Regions from separate parts of the Streptomyces sp. NPDC087440 genome, predicted to be linked through region 3. Evidence: riboswitches for the same ligand, from Rfam matches in the RefSeq annotation. Region 3 holds a riboswitch; each other region holds the start of a gene.

What was found. A riboswitch is a leader RNA that binds a small molecule or an ion and turns the genes downstream of it on or off. The one in region 3 is predicted to bind cobalamin.
Region 1: linked by a shared signal. The riboswitch ahead of cobN (cobaltochelatase subunit CobN) and the one ahead of ACIO3O_RS12020 (ribonucleoside-diphosphate reductase subunit alpha) in region 3 are both predicted to bind cobalamin.
Region 2: linked by a shared signal. The riboswitch ahead of ACIO3O_RS18275 (ABC transporter substrate-binding protein) and the one ahead of ACIO3O_RS12020 (ribonucleoside-diphosphate reductase subunit alpha) in region 3 are both predicted to bind cobalamin.

What each region holds. Positions count from the first base shown of each region.
Region 1 covers NZ_JBIUXN010000013.1:126,910-132,693, reverse strand. Annotated here, with positions in the region: gene cobN (cobaltochelatase subunit CobN) at 1-2,201, opposite strand, end outside; cobalamin riboswitch at 2,263-2,400, opposite strand; gene cobG (precorrin-3B synthase) at 2,493-3,797, shown strand; gene ACIO3O_RS24790 (precorrin-8X methylmutase) at 3,860-4,486, shown strand; gene ACIO3O_RS24785 (precorrin-2 C(20)-methyltransferase) at 4,489-5,784, shown strand, end outside.
Region 2 covers NZ_JBIUXN010000008.1:120,332-126,115, reverse strand. Annotated here, with positions in the region: gene ACIO3O_RS18290 (putative leader peptide) at 127-237, opposite strand; gene ACIO3O_RS18285 (ABC transporter ATP-binding protein) at 329-1,102, opposite strand; gene ACIO3O_RS18280 (FecCD family ABC transporter permease) at 1,300-2,346, opposite strand; gene ACIO3O_RS18275 (ABC transporter substrate-binding protein) at 2,356-3,345, opposite strand; cobalamin riboswitch at 3,384-3,535, opposite strand; gene ACIO3O_RS18270 (Mov34/MPN/PAD-1 family protein) at 3,760-4,176, opposite strand; gene ACIO3O_RS18265 (amino acid permease) at 4,248-5,717, opposite strand.
Region 3 covers NZ_JBIUXN010000004.1:205,680-211,463, forward strand. Annotated here, with positions in the region: gene ACIO3O_RS12005 (carbon starvation CstA family protein) at 1-1,109, shown strand, start outside; gene ACIO3O_RS12010 (YbdD/YjiX family protein) at 1,106-1,351, shown strand; gene ACIO3O_RS12015 (GNAT family N-acetyltransferase) at 1,453-1,953, shown strand; cobalamin riboswitch at 2,036-2,177, shown strand; gene ACIO3O_RS12020 (ribonucleoside-diphosphate reductase subunit alpha) at 2,320-4,719, shown strand; gene ACIO3O_RS12025 (ribonucleotide-diphosphate reductase subunit beta) at 4,719-5,735, shown strand.

The sequences.
Region 1 (5,784 bases), on a different contig from region 3:
TCCTCCATCGCCTGGACCAGGCCACGAGCCTGCTCCTCGATCGCGTCGGCGTCGGTGCGCTTGGCCGCCGACTCGTCCAGGCCGAGGGCCTCGCGCAGGCCGGGCAGCGATGCGGTGCCGCCCCAGATCTGGCGGGCCCGCAGGATGGCGAGGACCAGGTTGACGCGGGCTTCGCCTGCGGGGGCGCCGCCCAGGACGTGCAGGCCGTCGCGGATCTGGACGTCCTTGATCTCACAGAGCCAGCCGTCGAGATGCATGATGAAGTCGTCGAAGCCCTCGTCCTCCGGCCGGTTCTCGATGCCGAGGTCGTGGTCCAGCTTCGCAGCCTGGATGAGCGTCCAGATCTGGGCGCGGACGGCCGGGAGCTTCGCCGGGTCCATGGACGCGATCTGTGCGTGTTCGTCCAGGAGTTGTTCCAGGCGGGCGATGTCGCCGTAGCTGTCGGCGCGGGCCATCGGCGGCACCAGGTGGTCGATCAGGGTGGCGTGCACGCGGCGCTTGGCCTGGGTGCCCTCGCCCGGGTCGTTGACCAGGAACGGGTAGATGAGGGGAATGTCGCCGAGGGCGGCGTCGGGGCCGCAGGCGGCGGACAGACCGGCGTTCTTGCCGGGCAGCCACTCCAGGTTGCCGTGCTTGCCGAGGTGGACCATCGCGTCGGCGCCGAAGCCGTTGTCGTCGGCGGACGCGGCGATCCAGCGGTAGGCGGCCAGGTAGTGGTGGGACGGCGGCAGATCGGGGTCGTGGTAGATCGCGATCGGGTTCTCGCCGAAGCCGCGCGGCGGCTGGATGAGGATGAGGAGGTTCCCGAACCGCAGGGCGGCGAGCACGATGTCGCCCTCCGGGTTGGCGGACCGGTCCACGAACATCTCGCCCGGCGCGGGGCCCCAGTGCTGTTCGACGGACTCGCGCAGCTCGGCGGGCAGGGTGGCGAACCAGCGCCGGTAGTCGGCGGCCGGGATGCGCACGGGGTTGCGGGCGAGCTGCTCCTCGGTGAGCCACTCCTGGTCGTGGCCGCCGGCCTCGATCAGGGCGTAGATCAGCTCGTCGCCGTCGCCGGAGACCAGGCCGGGGATCTCCTGCGTACCGAAGTCGTAGCCCTCCTCCTTGAGGCGGCGCAGCAGGGCGACGGCGCTGGCGGGCGTGTCGAGGCCGACCGCGTTGCCGATGCGGGAGTGCTTCGTCGGGTACGCGGACAGGATCAGCGCGAGCTTCTTCTCGGCGTTGGGGATGTGCCGCAGCCGGGCGTGGCGCACGGCGATCCCGGCGACGCGCGCGGCGCGCTCGGTGTCGGCGACGTACGAGGGCAGGCCGTCCTCGTCGATCTCCTTGAAGGAGAACGGGACGGTGATCAGGCGGCCGTCGAACTCCGGTACGGCGATCTGGCTGGCGGCGTCCAGCGGGGACACGCCCTCGTCGTTCTCCTCCCAGTCGGCGCGCGAGCTGGTGAGGCACAGGGCCTGGAGGATCGGGATGTCGAGGCCGGTGAGGGCGCCCGCGTCCCAGGACTCGTCGTCGCCACCGGCGGAGGCGTCGGCGGGGCGGGTGCCACCGGCCGCGAGCACGGTCGTGACGATGGCGTCGGCGGCGCGCAGCTCGTCGATGAGCTCCGGCTCCGGTGTGCGCAGGGACGCGACGTACAGCGGCAGCGGGCGGGCGCCCGCGTCCTCGATCTGTCCGCACAGGGCGTCGATGAAGGCGGTGTTGCCGCTCATGTGGTGGGCGCGGTAGTAGAGCACCGCGACGGTGGGTCCTTCGACGTCCTCGCGGGCGGTGCGCTCCAGGGGGCCCCAGGAGGGCGCCGGTGCCGGTGACTCGAAACCGTGGCCGGTGAGGAGCACGGTGTCGGAGAGGAAGCGGGCGAGCTGCTCCAGGTTGGCGGGTCCGCCGTGCGCCAGGTAGGCGTGCGCCTCGGCGGCGATGCCGACGGGGACGGTGGAGGCGGCCATCAGCTGGGCGTCGGGGGCCTGTTCACCGGTGAGGACGACGACGGGCCTGCCGGTGGCGAGGACCTGGTCGAGGCCCTCCTGCCAGGCGCGGACACCGCCGAGCAGGCGCACGACGACGAGGTCGGTGCCGTCCAGGAGGGCGGGCAGGTCCGCCAGGTCGAGGCGGGAGGGGTTCGCGTAGCGGTAGCGAGTCGGTCCGTCCGAGGAGCGGGCGCTGAGCAGGTCGGTGTCGGACGTCGACAGGAGCAGGATCATGCGGCGTCGGGCCTTCCTCGGGGTGTCCACGCCCCGGGCGGTGTTCGGACTGCTCGAACGAAAGTCGAGAAGCTACGGAAGGGAGTTCCTGACTCGCACGGCCCGGGGGCCGTGCTCACAGTGGCGGGACCGCGCCGGAATCGCACCGGGCTTCCTCCCCTGTCGCCTTTCGGTGGCGACTGCCGCCCTGGGGCGACGCGACGGACCGCATGGCCCGCCACCAGGCATATTAGGCGTACGGGTCAAGCGGGCGGCACCCGGCGGTCGAACAGGAGTCGGCCTTGGGTCGGTATGCTCGCCGCCATGCCCCCACCAGCCTCTTCGCCGTCGGCCCCCGGCGAGAACTCCCCGCGCACCCGTGGTGACGCGTGCCCCGGGTCCCTGCGGCTGCACCGTGCGGACGACGGGGCGCTGGCGCGTGTCCGCCTGCCCGGCGGCATCGTCACGGCGGAGCAGGCGGACGTGCTCGGGGAGTTGGCCGCGGAGCTCGGCGAGGGTGACATTCACCTCACTTCGCGGGGCAACGCGCAACTGCGCGCCCTGCCCGCCGACTGTGGTGGCGAACTGGCGCTGCGGCTCGGCGAGTCGGGCCTGTTGCCGTCCGCCCGGCACGAGCGGGTGCGCAATCTGGTGGCCTCTCCGCTGTCGGGTCTCGACGGCCGGGGGAACGCCGATGTGGGGCCCTGGCTGGCGGAGTTGGACGCGCTGCTGTGCGCGAGCGAGCGGGCCGTCGCCCTGTCCGGCCGCTTCCTGTTCGCGCTGGACGACGGGCGCGGTGACGTGGACGCCCTGGGTGCGGACGTGACGCTCCTCGCGCGGCGTGACGGCGACGTCCTGCTGCGGGTCGGCGGGGCCGCCGATGCGGTACGGGTTCCCGGTGCGCAGGCGGCAGGTGCGGCCCTGGTGGCTGCCGAAACCTTTCTGGACAGTGCTCCGGACGCGGGCACCTGGCGGATCGCCGAGCTGCCCGACGGCCCGGAAGTACTCCTCGCACAGGTGGTACGGAAGCTGGGTGCGCCCCGCACACCGGCCCCCGCCCGGCCCGGCGAGGCAGCGGTGCCCGGCACCGGTGTCGTGACCGGGGGTGCGTCCGGTGCGGCGGCACTGTCGGTGGGGGCGCCTCTGGGGCGTGTCACCGCCGCACAGTGGCGGCTGCTGGCCGACACCGCACGCGGTGCCGGCGACGGCACGCTGCGCCTGACACCGTGGCGCGGCGTCGTCGTGCCGGGCGTCGCCCCCGAGCGGGCGGCCGTGCTGCTCGGTGCGCTGGGCGCGGCCGGGCTGGTCACCGGCCCGGACTCCCCCTGGAGCGGCGTCGGGGCGTGCATCGGCCGCCCGGGCTGCGCGAAGTCGCTGTCCGACGTGCGGGCCCTGGCGGCGGCCGCCGTGGGGGCCGCCCCGGGTCCGGCGGGGGCGCTTCCTGTCTACTGGTCGGGTTGCGCACGCCGGTGCGGGCACCCGCACGGCGACTGGGTCGACGTCGTGGCCACCCCGGACGGACACGAGGTGTCCGTCGTGCACGGTGACTCCCGCACCTCCCCCGTCGCCGTCACGGAACGGGCGCTGCCCGCAGCCGTGACCGCCGCCCGCGCCTGATCCCGTACCCCGAAGACTTCGTTTTCCCGTCCCGCCCGTCCGCAGAAGAGAGCGACAGCACAGTGCACCAGTACGAGAAGGACGGACCGGCGATCTACCGCCAGTCCTTCGCCACGATCCGCGCCGAGGCGGATCTGGCGGGCCTGCCCGCCGACGTCAGCCAGGTCGCGGTCCGCATGATCCACGCCTGCGGCATGGTCGACCTGGTGCGGGACATCGGCTTCAGCCCGAACGTGGTGGCCGACGCCCGCGCCGCACTGCGCGCCGGTGCGCCGATCCTGTGCGACGTGCAGATGGTCGCCAGCGGTGTCACGCGCAAGCGGCTGCCCGCCGACAACGACGTGGTGTGCACCCTGTCGGACCCGTCGGTGCCGGACCTGGCGAAGGAGCTGGGCACGACCCGCAGCGCGGCGGCCATGGAGCTGTGGCGCGACCGCCTGGAGGGCTCCGTCGTCGCCGTCGGCAACGCCCCCACCTCCCTCTTCCGCCTCCTGGAGATGATCGAGGCGGGTGCGCCGCGCCCGGCGGCCGTCATCGGCGTACCGGTCGGATTCGTGGGCGCCGCCGAGTCGAAGGACGCCCTGGCGGCGCACGCGTCGGGTCTTGAGCACCTGATCGTGCGCGGCCGGCGCGGCGGCAGCGCGATCGCCGCCGCCGCCCTCAACGCGATCGCCAGCGAGGAAGAGTAAGCGTGAGCGAGCAGAGTACGGGACGGCTGTACGGCGTCGGGCTCGGCCCCGGCGACCCGTCCCTGATGACGGTGCGGGCCGTCGAGGTCATCGCCGGTGCCGACGTGGTGGCGTACCACAGTGCCCGGCACGGCCGGTCGATCGCCCGGTCCATCGCGGCGAAGCACCTGCGCGAGGACCACATCGAGGAGCCGCTGGTCTACCCCGTCACCACGGAGACCACCGACCACCCGGGCGGCTACCGGGCGGCGATGGAGGAGTTCTACGAACAGGCGGCGGCCCGGCTGGCCGCGCATCTGGAGGCCGGGCGCACCGTCGCGGTGCTCGCGGAGGGCGACCCGCTCTTCTACGGCTCGTACATGCACATGCACAAGCGGCTCGCGGACCGCTTCCCCACCGAGGTGATCCCCGGTGTGACGTCGGTGAGCGCGGCCGCGGCGCGGCTGGGCACTCCGCTCGTGGAGGGCGAGGAGGTGCTGACGATCCTGCCGGGCACGCTGCCCGAGGAGGAGCTGACGGCACGGCTCGCCGCCACGGACTGTGCCGTGGTCATGAAGCTGGGGCGTACGTTCCCGGCCGTGCGCGGGGCGTTCGAGGCGTCGGGGCGGCTCGCCGAGGCCCGGTACGTGGAGCGGGCGACCATGGAGGGCGAGCGCACCGGTGCGCTGGCCGACGTGGACGCCGATTCGGTGCCGTACTTCGCGGTCGCCGTGCTGCCGAGCCGGATCGGTTCGGCGCACACCGCCGAGCCGGTGGAGCCCTCCGCCGGTGACGGCGAGGTCGTTGTGGTCGGCACCGGTCCGGCCGGGCCGCTGTGGCTGACGCCCGAGACGCGCGGCGCGCTGGCCGCCGCCGACGACCTGGTCGGGTACACGACGTACCTGGACCGGGTGCCGGTGCGGCCGGGGCAGGTGCGGCACGGCTCGGACAACAAGGTCGAGTCGGAGCGCGCCGAGTTCGCCCTGGACCTGGCCCGGCGCGGGCGTCGGGTGGCCGTGGTGTCGGGCGGCGACCCGGGCGTGTTCGCCATGGCGACGGCGGTCCTGGAGGTCGCCTCGCAGGAGGAGTACGCGCAGGTGCCGGTGCGGGTGCTGCCGGGCGTGACGGCCGCCAACGCGGCTGCCGCCAGGGCCGGTGCTCCGCTGGGCCACGACTACGCGACCATCTCGCTCTCCGACCGGCTGAAGCCGTGGGAGGTCATTGCGGAGCGGCTGCGCGCGGCGGCTTCGGCGGACCTGGTGCTGGCGCTGTACAACCCGGGTTCGCGCAGCCGGACCTGGCAGGTGGGCAAGGCCAAG
Region 2 (5,784 bases), on a different contig from region 3:
CCTGTCGTCCTGTTCGGGAGGGCGTGCGTACCGGGTCGTGTGGCCGAGTACGGGCGGGAAGGGCGCGCGGCGTTTCGTCCCCCGCGCAGGGGCGTGCGTCGTGGTGCGGTGTGCGGCGGTGCGGGGTCAGGCGGCGGTACAGATGGCGCTGTCGAGCCTGCACAGGTCGACGTGCAGGCGCGCTACGAGCAGCACTGTGCTCGGCGTCGTCTTCGCTGTCACGTCGTGGGCAACCATGCGGTCATCGTATAGATTCCCGGCCCGATTCCCGGCATGTGATCTCGACTGCCGAGACGATTGTGTCCGCCAGGCGGACTTCAGGCGGACTTCAGGCGGACTGCGGGAGGTAGACGACGGTGGGCGCACCGGTGGCGGGATGCACGCTGACCTCGGCGTTCACCCCGTAGACCCGCTTGAGGAGGTCGGGGGTGAGGACCTCTTCGGGGGTGCCGTCGGCGACGATGCGGCCGGCGTCGAGGACGTAGAGGCGGTCGCAGTAGTAGGCGGCGAGGTTGAGGTCGTGCAGGGCCAGGAGGTTGGTGGTCCCCAGGTCGCGGACCAGGCTGAGCACTTCGAGCTGGTAGCGGATGTCGAGGTGGTTGGTCGGCTCGTCCAGCACCACGAGGGCGGGCTCCTGGACCAACGCCCGTGCCACGAGGGCGCGTTGACGCTCGCCGCCGGAGAGGGAGGGAAAGGCCCGGTCGGCGAGGGCGCCGATCCCGACCCGGTCGAGGGCTTCCCGTACGTGCTCCTGGTCGGCGGCGGTGTCGGCCTCCCAGAACTTCTTGTGCGGGGAGCGGCCCATGGCGACGACCTCGCGGACGGTCAGCTCGAACACCGCCTGCCCGTCCTGCGGGACGGTGGCGAGCCGCTGGGCACGCTTCTTGGCGCCCATGGCGTGCAGGTCCTCGCCGTCGAGGAGGGCGCGGCCGTGGGTGGGGGCGAGGGTGCCGTACACGCACCGCAGGAGGGTGGTCTTGCCGCTCCCGTTGGGCCCGACGAGCCCGACGGTCTCACCGGGCCCGGCCTCGATGTCGACGGAGTCGACGAGGTGCCGCCCGTCGATGCCGTACGAGAGTCCTTCGGTACGGAGGTGACTCATGGGTCTCCCTTTCTTCGGGGGGGCAATACACGGGCGTGGGGCTGTGTCGATGTGCGGCTCCGCCGCGCGGGCGCGACCAGCCACGAAGCATCCGCAGTGAACCGTTCACAGCCGCGCGGCGAGCGCTTGAGGGAAGGGGCGGAGAGGGGAGATCCCCCGCCGGAGGCGGCCTGAACAGCAACCCACCCCCAGCGAGATCACGAGGGCGCCCCCTCCGGCCTCCGCCGCAACAGCCACAGGAAGAACGGCCCGCCGATCAGCGCGGTGAGGATGCCCACCGGAATGTCCTGCGGCTCGGCAATGACCCGCGCCCCCAGGTCCGCCAGGACCAGGAAGGCCGCCCCGGCAAGCGCCACGACCGGCAGCAGCGTCCGGTGCGAAGCCCCCACCAGCATCCGCGCCGCATGCGGCACCAGCAGCCCGATGAACCCGATCGCCCCCGACACGGACACCAACACCCCGGTGACCAGCGACGTCAGCACAAAGACCCCCGCCCGGAACCGCGAGGTGTCGAGCCCGAGGACGGTCGCCCCCTCCTCCCCCACCAGCATCAGGTCCAGCGGCCGCGCCAGCGCGATGAGCAGCACCGTCCCCGCCGCCAGCACCACCGCGGGCAGCAGCAACATGTCCCACCGCGCGCTCCCGAGCCCGCCCAGCGTCCAGTACATGGCCTCCTGGAAGTGCTCCCGCTTCGCGGAGGTCACCATGACCAGGCTGGTCAGCGCCGACAGGATGTACGCGACGGCGACCCCCGCCAGCACCAGCCGGGTCCCGGTCATCTGCCCGCCCCGCCGGGCCAGCGTGTAAACGAGGACGAGGGCGAGGAGCGACCCCGCGAAGGCCCCGGCGGGCATGGTCACGGTCGTCGCGAGCCCCAGCCCGCTGCCGATCCCGAAGACGATGACCAGCACGACACCGGCGGACGCCCCCGACGAGATCCCGAGCAGGTACGGGTCGGCGAGCGGATTGCGTACGAGCGCCTGGAGGACCGTGCCGACCACGGCCAGCCCCGCCCCGACGATCGCGCCGAGCAACACGCGTGGCATGCGCACGTCCAGGACGATCGTACGGAAGGGACTGGGGTCGGCCTGCCCGGTGACGATCTCGACGACCTGCCCGGTGGGGATGCGGACCTGCCCGAGGGCCAGCCCCGCGATCATCGCCGCCGCGAGGGCGACGGCGAGGACCGTGAGGACGAGGGTGTAGCGGAGCGGCCCGCGGGCGGGCGGCGTCTTGCAGCTCACGGCCGGCTGCTACTTCTTGAGCTCGGGGTGGAGCTGGAGGGCGAGCCGTTCGATGGCGGCGGGGGCGCGGACGCCGACGAGGATCTCGGAGAGCGGCATCACGGCGAACTTCTTGTTCTTGATCGCGGGTACGTCCTTCAGCGCGGGGTCGTCAAGCAGCCGCTTCTTCTTCTGCTCGACGGTCGTCGACCCGTAGTCGATGATCATGATGACGTCGGGCTTGCGGGTGACGACCTGCTCCCACGAGGCGTCGGTGAAGGACTTGGGGATGTCGGCCATGACGTTCTTGCCACCGGCGCGGGTGATCATCTCGTTGGCCATGCCCTTGCCGCCGGCGGTCGAGGCGGTCTTGTCGCCGCTGTCGTACGCGAAGACGCTGACCGGCTTGACGCCCTTGAGCTGCGCCGCCGTCCCGTCGATGGTCTTCTTCGCCTCGGCGACCCACGCGTCGGCGCGCTCGCCGACCCCGAAGGTGCGGCCGGTCTCGGAGATCTCGCGGTAGATGTCGTCCACCGCGCTCGATCCCTCGGTGCAGTACTCGATGTTCAGCCGGGACTCGATGCCGGACTTCTTGAGGTCCTCGCGGCTGCGGCCCTGCTTGGGGTCGAAGGCGGAGGCGTAACCGCCGTAGACGAAGTCGGGGTTGGCTGCGAGGAGCTTCTCCTTGGAGGGGTACTCCTTGGCCACGACCGGGATCGCGTCGTACTCCTTCGCGTACTTCGGGAGGACCTTGTCGTCGAGGTAGGCGGTGCCGGTGACGGACGTGGCCAGGCCCAGCTCCAGGAGGACCTCGGTGGCGTGCTGGTTCATCGGCAGGGCGCGCTCGGGGGCCTTGGTGAAGGTGGTCTTCACGCCGCAGTTCTCGACGGTGTACGGGAAGCCCTTGGCGGCCTTGGCCTGCGGGCTCTTCTCGCTGGGCCGGTCGCTGCCGCAGGCGGTGAGGGGAAGCAGGGTCGCTGCTGCGGCGGCTATGGCGAGCGCGCGGCGGAATGCGGGCATGGCGGTGGGGCCTCCTCCGGGGATACCTCGTCCCCTGGTGCGGATGAGAGGCGGCAGGTCAGTTCCTGGCTCCCGGACGCGGGGGTGCGCGTCCGGTCACAGTGGCGGGACCGTGCCGGAATCTCACCGGCTTCCTGGGTCCTGCCGCCCAGTTCGCGCACAGTGTCTCACCTGGGGGGATGCAGGGGTGCGGGGGATGTGGGCCGGGGGTGGTCCGGCCGGTACGTACCGGGCCGCCGCCCCGGGGCCGAGCTGTGCCTGCGGCGCCTGCCCCAGCCCCGCCCCTTCACCTGAACTCGCGAGGCTGTGGGGGGTGGGTTGCGGTCACTGACGGGGCTACGCCCCTCGCCCCCTGCACGGGCTGCGCCCGCGCGTCCTCAAACGCCGGACGGGCTGAAGTGCCCCGCACAGGACCTACCCGACCACCTCGACCGGCTCCTCCGTGATGACCCCGTCCACGATCCGGTACGACCGGAACTGGAACTCCCCGAGCCCGTCGGTGTCGGCGGTGGACACCAAGACGTAGTGCGCCCCGGGCTCATTCGCATACGTCACATCCGTCCGCGACGGATACGCCTCGGTCGCCGTGTGCGAGTGGTACACGATCACCGGCTCCTCGTCCCGGTCGTCCATCTCCCGGTACAGCTTCAGCAGATCCCCCGAGTCGAACTCGTAGAACGTGGGAGAGCGGGCAGCGTTCAGCATCGGGACGAAGCGCTCGGGACGCCCCGACCCCTCCGGGCCCGCGACCACGCCGCATGCCTCGTCGGGGTGGTCGGCCCGCGCGTGGGCCACGATCTGGTCGTAAAGCGTCCGGGAAATGGTCAGCATGCGAGCCAGGATAAGCAAAGGACCCCGCCCGTACCGAGGGATGGTACGGACAGGGCCACATCGCGAGACGGCTACTTCTTCGCGGCGAACTTCTCCGGGTTCCGGGCCTTCATGACCAGGTAGGAGACGCCCAGCAGCAGCGCCCAGAACGGCGCGCAGTACAGCGAGATCCGGGCGTCCTTGTCGATGCCCATCAGCACGATGACCATGAAGATGAACGCCAGCGCGAACCAGCTGGTCCACGGCGCACCCGGCGCCCGGAAGGACGACTTCGGCAGCAGGCCCGCGTCCGACATCCTCCGGTACTTGATCTGCGAGCAGAGGATCATGATCCAGGCCCACATGCCGGAGATGGTGGCGAAGGAGACGACGTAGTTGAACGCTTCGCCCGGCCACTGGTAGTTGATCCACACGCCGACCAGCATCAGGGCGGCGGAGAAGGACGTACCGGCCAGCGGCAGCCCGCGCGCGGTCAGCTTGGTGAAGAACTTCGGGGCCTGGCCGTTGAGCGCCAGGTCGCGCAGCATGCGGCCCGTCGAGTACATGCCCGAGTTGCAGGAGGACAGGGCCGCCGTCAGGACGACGAAGTTGACGATCGCGGCGCCGACGCCGAGGCCCATCTTCTCGAAGGCCGCGACGAACGGGGAGATCCCGGGCTGGAAGTGCGTCCACGGCACGACCGACAGGATCATGATCAGTGCGCCGACGTAGAAGACGGCGATGCGCCACGGCACGGTGTTGATGGCCTTCGGCAGGACCGTCTTCGGGTCCTTGGACTCTCCGGCCGTGACACCGACCAGCTCGACCGCCAGGAACGCGAACATCACCATCTGGAGCGTCATCAGCGTCGAGCCGATGCCCTTGGGGAAGAACCCGCCCTCGGACCACAGGAGGGAGACGGACGCGGTGTCACCGGCGTCCGAGAAACCGATCGTCAGGATGCCGGCGCAGATCAGGATCATGCCGATGATGGCCGTCACCTTGACCATCGAGAACCAGAACTCCAGCTCGCCGAAGAGCTTGACGGAGATCAGGTTCGCACCGAAGAGGACGACGGTGAAGATCAGGGCGAAGACCCATTGGGGCTGGTTGATCCAGCCGGTGGCGTCCTTCGTCCAGTACTGCATGTACTCGGAGGCGGCGGTGACCTCGGTGATGCCGGTGACGACCCAGAAGAGCCAGTACGTCCAGCCGGTCACGAACCCGAAGAAGGGGCCGAGGAACTCACGGGCGTACTCCGAGAAGGAGCCCGACACCGGGCGGTACATGAGCAGCTCGCCGAGCGCCCGCATGATGAAGAAGATGACCAGGCCCGCGATGGCGTACGCGAGGATCAGGCTGGGTCCCGCCTTGGAGATGCCCTTGCCCGCGCCGAGGAAGAGGCCCGTTCCGATGGCGCCGCCGATGGCGATCATCTGGATCTGGCGGGCGCCGAGTCCTCGCTGGTAGCCCTCGCCCGAGCCGTCGTCGCTCGTGCCTGCGGCCGTGCCTGCGGCCTCACTGCCGTCGCCGTGCTTCTTGTCGACCTGCACTGAGGTCATGATCGTGCGCCTTTCTCCATGCGATCCGGCCGTTCTCGCAAGCGGTGCGCGGCTCGGATCGACTGTG
Region 3 (5,784 bases):
AGATGATCCAGAAGGAGACGCAGATCCGGACGATCGGCTACGGCTCCATGCTGGTCGAGTCGTTCGTCGCGATCATGGCGCTGATCGCCGCCTGCATCATCGACCCGGGCCTGTACTTCGCGGTCAACGCGCCCGCGGGCGTGGTCGGCGACACCGTGCAGGCCGCGTCCCAGGCGGTCGGGAACCTCGGCTTCACCATCTCCCCCGACGCCCTGGCGCAGGCCGCCAAGGACGTCGAGGAGGCCAGCCTGCTGCACCGTACGGGTGGCGCGCCGACCTTCGCGCTCGGCCTCTCCGAGATCTTCTCGGCGGCCTTCGGCGGGGCCGCGATGAAGGCGTTCTGGTACCACTTCGCCATCATGTTCGAGGCGCTGTTCATCCTGACGACGCTCGACGCGGGCACCCGGGTCGGCCGGTTCATGCTCCAGGACATGCTGGGCAACGTCTACAAGCCGTTCAAGAACGTCAGCTGGAAGCCCGGCGTCTGGATCGCCAGCGCCATCGTCGTCATCGCCTGGGGCTACTTCCTGTGGGTCGGCGTGCACGACCCGCTGGGCGGCATCAACCAGCTCTTCCCGCTGTTCGGCATCGCCAACCAGCTCCTCGCGGCCGTCGCGCTCGCCGTCTGCACCACGCTGCTGATCAAGTCCGGACGCCTCAAGTACGCCTGGGTGACGGCCGTTCCGCTGCTGTGGGACGTCGCGGTCACGCTCACCGCGAGCTGGCAGAAGATCTTCTCCGACGACCCCAAGGTCGGCTTCTTCGCCCAGCGCGACGTCTACCAGACCGCTCTCGACAAGGGCCTCGACAAGGTCGGACTCGCCAAGAACCGGGAGCAGATGGAGACCATCGTCACCAACTCCACGGTGGACGGCGTCCTTTCGATCCTCTTCGCCGTACTGATCGTGGTCGTCCTCTTCGAGGCCTGCCGCGCCTGCCTGAAGGCGATCCGCCACCCGGCGGCGGTCACCCTCAGCGAGACGGCGTACGTGAAGTCGAAGATCGTCGCCCCGGCCTCGCTGTTCGCCACCAAGGAGGAGAAGGCCGAGCTGGCCGCCGCGGGCCTCGGCCCGGACGGCCGCCCGCTGAAGGAGGAGAGCACGGTATGAGCACCGGGGCACTGCGGCACGTGAGCACGGGAGCCCTGCGCAGCGCGGCAGCATGGCGGCACCGGCTGTCCCGGCTGCGGTGGTTCGTGCGCGAGCTGACGGGCGAGGCGACGTACGACCGTTACGTCGCCCACGCCCGCTCGCACGACCCGAACGCCCCGGTCATGTCCCGCCGCGCCTTCGAGCGCAGCCGCACCGACGCCCGCGAGGGCGACCCGCGCGAGGGCTTCCGCTGCTGCTGAGCCTGCTGCTGAGCCGGTCCGGCCGGCTGTCGTACGGCCCGGTGTCCCGCCCCTCGATACGGGGTGGGACACCGGGCCGTCGCCGTTGCACACTGCCGGGCATGGACATGCGCATCCGCATCGCGGAACCCGCCGAATACACCGCTGTGGGCGAGATCACCGCCCACGCCTACCTGGACGACGGCCTCCTCTCCCACGGCGCGCAGGACACCTACCTGCCGGTCCTGCGCGACGCCGCCTCCCGCGCCGAGAAGGCCGAGCTGCTGGTCGCCGTGGACGCCGACGGGACGGTGCTGGGCACCGTCACCTATGCTCCCCAGGGCAGCCCCCTCCAGGACATCGCCGTCGCCGGCGAGGCCGAATTCCGCATGCTCGCGGTCGCGCACGCGGCGCGGGGCCTCGGCGTGGGCGGGGCACTCGTACGGGCCTGCATCGACCGCGCACGGGCCGAGGAAGGCGTCGTACGGCTGGTGATGTCGACCCAGCCGACGATGCTCGGCGCGCACCGGATCTACGAGCGTCTGGGCTTCGTACGAACGCCCGAGAAGGACTGGGAACCGCTGCCCGGACTGGGCCTGCTGACGTACGAATTGGGGCTTTAGCCCCTATGCACGGGGCCCTCCGGCCTGCTTCCGCCGGTGAAGTGTTACGCCACGCGACACAACATGTGGTGGGTTCCCCAACGGGCACCCACCACATGTATGCTCGTCCTCGCTGTCGCCGCAGGGGAATCCGGTGAGAATCCGGAACTGTCCCGCAACGGTGTGTCATGTGCGCATTTGCGCACCGCCAAGTCCGAGGACCTGCCGACGGCTCATCCGGCTCGACCGAACCGGATACCGATACGTCCGGGCCCCGAGGATGGGCCGGTGGACGCCAGGCGACGTGCGCCCTTTTCCGGGCTGCCGTGTGCTCGCGCGCCCCCGCTCCTCCCCGTGGCCCCGCGCCGAGCGAGGGAGAGCCCCCACGTGACCATCGCGCCAGTCGATCCGGCCATCGCCGAGCAGAGTCAGGACAGTCAGGACGCCCCCGGGACCGCGCTGCTGCGCACCCTGACCGACCTGACCGCCGACCTGACCGACACCGACCCCGGCCGGGTCGCCGCCGCCGCCCTGCGTGGGCGCAACGCGCGCTCGGACGCCGCCGAGCTCCGGGAGCTCGCCACCGAGGCCGCCGCCGGTCTCATCTCCGAGGACCCCGCCTACTCGCGCCTCGCCGCGCGCCTCCTCGCCCGGACGATCCGGGACGAAGCCGCCACCCAGGGTGTGGGCTGCTTCTCCGAGTCCGTCTCCGTCGGTCACCGCGAAGGGCTCATCGCGGACCGCACGGCCGACTTCGTCGCCAAGCACGCGGCGGCGCTGGACGAGCTGATCGACCTCGACGGCGACAACCGCTTCGAGTACTTCGGCCTGCGCACGGTCTACAGCCGGTACCTCCTGCGCCACCCCATCACCCGCCAGGTGATCGAGACCCCGCAGCACTTCATGCTGCGCGTGGCCTCCGGTCTGGCCGAGGACGACAGCGAGCGGGCTCTCGCCGAGGTCGCCTCGCTCTACCAGCTGATGAGCCGCCTGGACTACCTCCCGTCCTCGCCGACGCTCTTCAACTCCGGCACCCGCCACCCGCAGATGTCGTCCTGCTACCTCCTCGACTCCCCTCTCGACGAGCTGGACTCCATCTACGACCGCTACCACCAGGTCGCGCGCCTCTCCAAGCACGCGGGCGGCATCGGCCTCTCGTACTCGCGCATCCGCGCCCGAGGCTCCCTGATCCGCGGCACCAACGGCCACTCCAACGGCATCGTCCCGTTCCTGAAGACGCTCGACGCCTCCGTCGCGGCCGTCAACCAGGGCGGCCGCCGCAAGGGCGCCGCAGCGGTCTACCTGGAGACCTGGCACGCGGACATCGAGGAGTTCCTGGAGCTCCGCGACAACACGGGCGAGGACGCCCGCCGCACCCACAACCTGAACCTCGCCCACTGGATCCCGGACGAGTTCATGCGCCGCGTGGACCAGGACGGCCAGTGGTCCCTCTTCTCCCCCGCCGACGTCCCCGAGCTGGTGGACCTGTGGGGCGACGACTTCGACGCCGCCTACCGCAAGGCGGAGGCCGCCGGTCTCGCCAAGAAGTCCATGTCGGCCCGCGAGCTGTACGGCCGCATGATGCGCACCCTCGCGCAGACCGGCAACGGCTGGATGACGTTCAAGGACGCCTCCAACCGCACCGCCAACCAGACGGCGGAGCCCGGCCACACGGTCCACTCCTCCAACCTGTGCACCGAGATCCTCGAGGTCACCAACGACGGCGAAACGGCCGTCTGCAACCTCGGCTCGGTCAACATGGGCGCCTTCGTCCTCGACAGCGGCGAGATCGACTGGGACCGCCTGGACAAGACGGTCCACACGGCCGTCACCTTCCTCGACCGCGTCGTGGACATCAACTTCTACCCGACCGAGCAGGCCGGGAAGTCCAACTCCACGTGGCGCCCGGTGGGCCTGGGCGCGATGGGCCTCCAGGACGTCTTCTTCAAGCTGAAGCTGCCGTTCGACTCCCCGGAGGCGGCCGCACTCTCCACTCGTATCGCCGAGCGCATCATGCTCGCCGCGTACGAGGCCTCCTGCGACCTCGCCGAGCGCGCGGGCACCTTCCCCGCCTGGGACAAGACCCGCGCCGCGCGCGGCGTCCTGCACCCCGACCACTACGGCGTCACGCCCACCTGGCCGGAGCGCTGGGACGCCCTGCGCGCCCGCGTCGCCAAGACCGGCATGCGCAACTCGCTCCTCCTCGCCATCGCGCCGACCGCCACGATCGCCTCGATCGCGGGCGTGTACGAGTGCATCGAGCCGCAGGTCTCCAACCTCTTCAAGCGCGAGACGCTCTCCGGCGAGTTCCTCCAGGTCAACTCGTACCTGGTGCGCGACCTCAAGGAGCTCGGCGTCTGGGACGCCCAGACCCGCGAGGCACTGCGCGACGCGTCCGGTTCGGTCCAGGGCTTCAACTGGATCCCGCAGGAGGTCCGCGACCTCTACCGCACCGCCTGGGAGATCCCGCAGCGCGGCCTGATCGACATGGCGGCGGCCCGCACCCCGTACCTCGACCAGTCCCAGTCCCTCAACCTCTTCCTGGAAACGCCCACCATCGGCAAGCTCAGCTCGATGTACGCGTACGCCTGGAAGAAGGGCCTGAAGACGACGTACTACCTGCGCTCGCGCCCGGCCACCCGGATCGCCCGCGCCGCCGGCTCGCAGGCGTCCGCCGCGGCCCCGGCCCCCACCACCCTCCCCGCCCAGCAGGTGACGGACGTATCGGACGCCGAAGCGCTCGCCTGCTCCCTTGAGAACCCCGAGTCCTGCGAGGCCTGCCAGTAATGAGCACCAACAGCGAAAAGAACCTCCTCGACCCGGGCTTCGAGCTGACCCTCCGCCCGATGCGCTACCCGGACTTCTACGAGCGCTACCGGGACGCGATCAAGAACACCTGGACCGTCGAGGAGGTCGACCTCCACTCGGACGTCGCGGACCTCGCGAAGCTGACCCCGGGCGAGCAGCACATGATCGGCCGCCTCGTCGCTTTCTTCGCGACCGGCGACTCGATCGTCTCCAACAACCTGGTGCTCACGCTCTACAAGCACATCAACTCCCCCGAGGCGCGGCTCTACCTCTCCCGCCAGCTCTTCGAGGAAGCCGTCCACGTCCAGTTCTACTTGACGCTCCTGGACACCTACCTCCCCGACCCGGAGGACCGCGCCGCGGCCTTCGACGCGGTCGAGGAGATCCCCTCCATCCGCGAGAAGGCGCAGTTCTGCTTCAAGTGGATGGACTCGGTCGAGAAGATCGACCGCCTGGAGACGAAGGCCGACCGCCGCCGCTTCCTGCTCAACCTGATCTGCTTCGCGGCGTGCATCGAGGGCCTGTTCTTCTACGGCGCCTTCGCGTACGTGTACTGGTTCCGCTCGCGGGGCCTGCTGCACGGTCTCGCAACGGGGACGAACTGGGTGTTCCGTGACGAGACCATGCACATGAACTTCGCGTTCGAGGTCGTGGACACCGTCCGCAAGGAGGAGCCCGAGCTCTTCGACGACGAGCTCCAGCAGCAGGTCACCGACATGCTGAAGGAAGCGGTCGCCGCTGAGCTGCAGTTCGGCCGCGACCTGTGCGGCGAGGGCCTGCCGGGCATGAACACCGAGTCCATGCGCGAGTACCTGGAGTGCGTCGCCGACCAGCGCCTGGAGCGTCTCGGCTTCCCGAAGGTGTACGGGTCCTCCAACCCGTTCTCCTTCATGGAGCTCCAGGGCGTCCAGGAGCTGACGAACTTCTTCGAGCGCCGGGTCTCCGCGTACCAGGTGGCCGTCGAGGGCACCGTCGGTTTCGACGACGACTTCTAGGCCGTACTGCGGTACGCACGCTTGAGGGCCCCCTCGCCGGATGGGGTGG